2 regions of the Thiomicrospira pelophila DSM 1534 genome follow, and region 1 is predicted to be linked to the other one. Evidence: predicted binding sites of a transcription regulator. Region 1 holds the regulator's gene; the other holds the start of a gene.

Region 1 (2,396 bases):
GTTTGGCTTGTTCATCGGTTGCCAAGGTGGTTGCAATGGCTGGCTCATGACCCAGTTGAGACAGAACGTACAAGGTGTTGGCTGTGTTGCCACCGAATCGAAACTGGCGAGATTGAGCGCGCACTTCTTCGTCTTCTTGTGGGTAGTGGTCTAGAGTTAAAATGGTATCCAATACAAGGTTACCAGTGCCAAGAATTTTTGCCATAGTTGTTTTCCGTGATCAATAAAGCCCAAAAAGTTATGCAAATGCAGGGCATGGTCATGTTTTAAATGGGCTGAAGTTTAGCATAATTTTCCATAAGCTTGGGTTTCTTGAACTAACATTAAGCGATGTGTCAAGACCTGGGTAAACAAAGTGGAACTTAATAGTAAAATTTAGGTATTGCATTTTTATTAAAAACACTAACCTGTTGAAAATAAAGTAATAAATAAATTATTCGGCTGTTTTTTTATGCTGAACATTATTCACAATATATGTGGATAACTTTGTGGACTATATGCCTGGTGATGAACTAAGTGCTTTAAATCTGCGAGGAAATATTAGATTGATTAAAAACTAGTCAAGTTATAAAACCATAGTATAAAAGAGGATTTGTTTTCATAATAAAATATTTATAGGTTAATAAAATTAGCGAGGGGTCAGTATGAGTGACAGTCATATCAAAAGCCGTTAGAATCAATTGCACGTAAACCAAAATACATAAAACAGATTTTTATCCTGGGAGCGGAAGTGGGCGAACTAAAAAATGCATTTAATATTGGATGCCCAAATTGTGGTCTTCAAAAAATTTGCTTTCCGACCGGATTAATGAGGGCTGATATTACCCGACTGGATTCTATAGTTGAACGCAAATCACCTTTGCATAAGGGTGACCATTTATATAGGTTTGGCGAAAGTTTTGATTCAGTCTTTGCCATCAAGGCGGGTGTAGTTAAGGTTTATAATCTGACTAACCAGGGAGACGAACAGATTCTAGGTTTTTACCTTCCAGGCGATGTTATTGGTTTGGATGCACTTAGTACCAAACACTATCAGTGCAATGCCGTTGCGCTGGATACTACATCAGTTTGCGCCATTCCTTTTGATCAGTTAGAAACCTTATCTATGCAGATTCCCGCTTTAAATCACCAGCTGTTTTGCTTGATGAGTAAAGGAGTTAATGATGGTCGCGTGCATTCTGAAATTTTATCTAAGCGTAATGCTGATCAACGTGTGGCGCACTTTATTTGGAACTTGTCACATCGATTTATGAATCGAGGTTATTTGCATACGGAATTTAGGTTTAATGTCTTACAGCGAGATGTCGCTATGTACTTAGGCTTGACTCCTGAAACCGTATCACGAATTTTAGCTCGATTGGCGAAAGATAAAGTAGTGCACTGGAAACGCAAGGAAGTAAAAATTTTTGATTTAGAGAGGTTGAGAGAGTTGGCAGGCGAAAAAGCCTATTCGCAGGAAATTGGAAAAGATCTTCATGTAAAGATGGGGTAGTTCGTTTACTTTAAAATTGATGTGGGTCAATTAGAATTTTAAGCGGTTATGGTTTAATGAAGCTGTGATGGAATTCGAGAGATCGTTTCCTTTGAATATGTAGCCCGCTTAGCCCGACCTTGAGTCGGGTTTTTTTATGTTTATAATTCTCAAAAGTCGATTTTTTGACGATAAAGTTAAGTTTGTTTAAAAATAAAATAGACTTTTTGTTTGTTTTGGGTGTTATTAAAGTGTATGCAATGTTGGCAATTTGTTATAATCAAACGCAATTGGATACTCTTTTAACTCAAAACCCACGGAGAAATGTATGTCATTAGAACGTTTAAAGCAGTTATTTATAGTCGGGGCCCTTGGTGTTGCATTAGTTGGTTGTAGTTCTACGCCAACTGACGAAAGTGCAGGTGTATCAACATCTGATTCTGTTTCACAAACAAGTACAGGTTCGGACGACTCAGGTAGCTTGGTTGGTCAAGTTGAGGATACCGCTGACGCAGCTGCGGTTCAAACAGCACAAGAGATTGCAGGCTTGTATGCTGCTTTAGAAGGCAAGCGCGTCCAGTTCGACTTTGACCGTTCAGAAGTGAAATCTGAGTATCATGACGTGATCAAAATGCACGCTGATTACTTGGCGCTTAACCAAGAAGCTAAGCTTACAGTAGAAGGTCACTGTGATGAGCGTGGTTCACGCGAATACAACCTTGCTTTAGGTGAGCGTCGTGCGAATGCAATCAAGAACGCATTGATTGCCGAGGGTGTAGAAGCTGATCGTATTGATGTAATTAGTTTTGGCGAAGACCGTCCACTTGTTGATGCAAGCAACAACGAAGCTTGGGCTAAGAACCGTCGCGGTGAATTTGTTTACTAATCCATAGTAGACTTTTCATTTAAAAAGCCCTCCCAGCTT
Region 2 (2,396 bases), 500 kb from region 1:
CAAGGCATTAACCGTCTTAGCCGCCATCACTGGACCTTCAAACGTTGACATCGCATAGAAAGCCAACGCCATGATTAAGAAGCGCAAAATATAGTCTGTACGTAAACGGTCCCAAGCACCAGAAAGCGTTAACATCCCGTTAAGCGCACCACCCCAAGATGGAATGATCATAGCAAGAGAGATAACCGCACCTAGTGAGCCAGTCCAATCAGGTAGAGCCGTGTACTGCAAGTGGTGAGCGCCTAACCATACATAACCGAACATCAAAGCCCAGAAGTGGATAACCGATAAACGATATGAGTACACCGGACGTTGTGCTTGCTTAGGAACGAAGTAATACATAATCCCAAGGAAACCAGCCGTTAGGAAGAAACCTACTGCGTTATGACCCCACCACCATTGAATCATGGCATCTTGAACACCACTAAAGATAGAATAGGAAGTAAATAAAGACACGGGAATCGCTAAACCGTTCACAACATATAGGTAGGTGATCATAATCATCATACCTAGGAAGAACCAGTTAGATACGTATACATGTGAATGAGTTTCTTTGTTACGTGACGCAATCGTCATAACAAAGTTAAAGGTATATAAAACCCAAACAATCGCTACTGCGATATCTAACGGCCAAATTAACTCATGATATTCTTTACCTTGCGTCATCCCCAAAGATAAAGTGATCACAGCCAATAACAAGCCAACCGTAAACAAAATCGCCGTAATCCATGCAATTTTATTACTAAACAGCTTGATACCATTGGTTCTCTGAACCGTATAAAACGCCGTTGCCATCAATGTCATGCCACCGAATGCAAAAATAACAGTATTGGTATGCATCACACGTAGACGAGCAAAGGTGATTTCAGCAATATCAAAGTTTAAAGCTGGCCATGCTAGCTGAGAGGCTGCGAACGTCCCCATAAGCGTACCCAGCACCAAAAACACGACAGCTAGAACGGTCAAATATTTGACCACTCCATCATCATATTGTGGTTTTGTCATTGTAGTATCCACGTTGGATTCCCCTTTTAGTCTTAATGTTTCGTCCCCGCCTGCCATTGTTTTTAAATCTCAAACAGTACAAGAACTCCTCAACCGCCAATTATAGGGAGTTTAAAGAAACATTGCTGTTTAAAATCGCCAGAAAACTTAATTTAGGTCAAGATTTACTAGCACTTTGGTTAGAGGCCGGCAAGGAACCGCTATAAAAATCAACGGGATTATCTAATAAACCACCAATTCAACACAACTAAAAAATATTTATGACCAAGCCCGCTCCCACCTAATTAGCTTAAAAAATATTAAATTCGCGTACTCGATTTTTCACAATTCAACCACCAGGCCGGCTTTATTTATCCTAAAAACCTTAACAAGCCAAAACGCTTTTAAGTGCAAATTTAGACAAAATTCAGTATCATAGCTTCCTTTTAAGCTTGGTGGGATACGCAATGCGCACAGCTCAAGTTGAACGCAACACACTAGAAACGCAAATTAAAATAAGCGTTAATCTAGACGGTACCGGTGAGGCCAAACTCAATACCGGTGTGCCTTTTTTTGAACACATGCTCGACCAAATTGCGCGACATGGCTTAATTGATATTGATATTCAAGCTAATGGCGACACGCATATTGATGACCATCACACCGTAGAAGACATAGGCATTGCGCTAGGCCAGGCAATTCGACAGGCTGTGGGCGATAAAAAAGGCATAACACGTTATGGCCATGCCTATGTGCCGCTGGATGAATCATTGTCTCGTGTCGTGATTGATCTATCTGGGCGACCAGGTTTGGTATTTAATGCCAACTTTACGCGTGCCCAAATTGGTCAATTTGAAACCGAGCTGGTATCTGAATTCTTCCAAGGATTTGTTAATCATGCGCAAGCCACCTTGCACATCGATAACATTCGCGGTCAAAACGCGCATCACCAAGCCGAAACCATTTTCAAAGCTTTTGGTCGTGCGTTGCGCATGGCTTTAAGTGACGATCCTAGAATGGGAGGCCAGTTGCCTTCAACTAAAGGGAGTCTATAAGTGGCATTAAAGCAGGTCGTCGTGATTGACTATGGCATGGGAAACTTGCGTTCAGTTGCAAAAGCAGCCGAACATGTCGCCAATAGCCAAACCCGTATTATCGTCACTCAAAACCCACAAGATGTGGCCGATGCCGATGCGGTTATTTTCCCTGGCCAGGGGTGCTGCAAAAGCCTGTATGCAGGCTTTGCAAAACACCGGCATGATTGAACCGATCAAACAAGCCGCTAAAAAACAAGCCATTTCTTGGCATTTGCATGGGACTGCAGGTTTTAATGTCCCATTCTGAGGAAAACAACGGCATTGACTGTTTAGATATTATTCCTGGAAACGTGGTTCGATTTGATGAACAAGCCA

The links. Region 1 encodes FNR, which switches genes on or off when oxygen is low (the NO sensors DNR and NnrR bind a similar motif). Its sites were predicted from a motif close to TTGATNTANATCAA; they were not measured.
Region 2: a site for FNR is predicted at 1,153-1,166, ahead of ccoN (cytochrome-c oxidase, cbb3-type subunit I). Genes of this name have one in related genera too.

The regions. Positions count from the first base shown of each region.
Region 1 covers NZ_JOMR01000001.1:1,599,525-1,601,920, reverse strand. The annotation lists gene N746_RS0107695 (PfkB family carbohydrate kinase) at 1-205, opposite strand, end outside; gene fnr (fumarate/nitrate reduction transcriptional regulator Fnr) at 731-1,492, shown strand; gene pal (peptidoglycan-associated lipoprotein Pal) at 1,800-2,357, shown strand.
Region 2 covers NZ_JOMR01000001.1:2,103,817-2,106,212, forward strand. The annotation lists gene ccoN (cytochrome-c oxidase, cbb3-type subunit I) at 1-1,005, opposite strand, end outside; gene hisB (imidazoleglycerol-phosphate dehydratase HisB) at 1,452-2,039, shown strand; gene N746_RS10985 (hypothetical protein) at 2,040-2,249, shown strand; gene hisH (imidazole glycerol phosphate synthase subunit HisH) at 2,315-2,396, shown strand, end outside.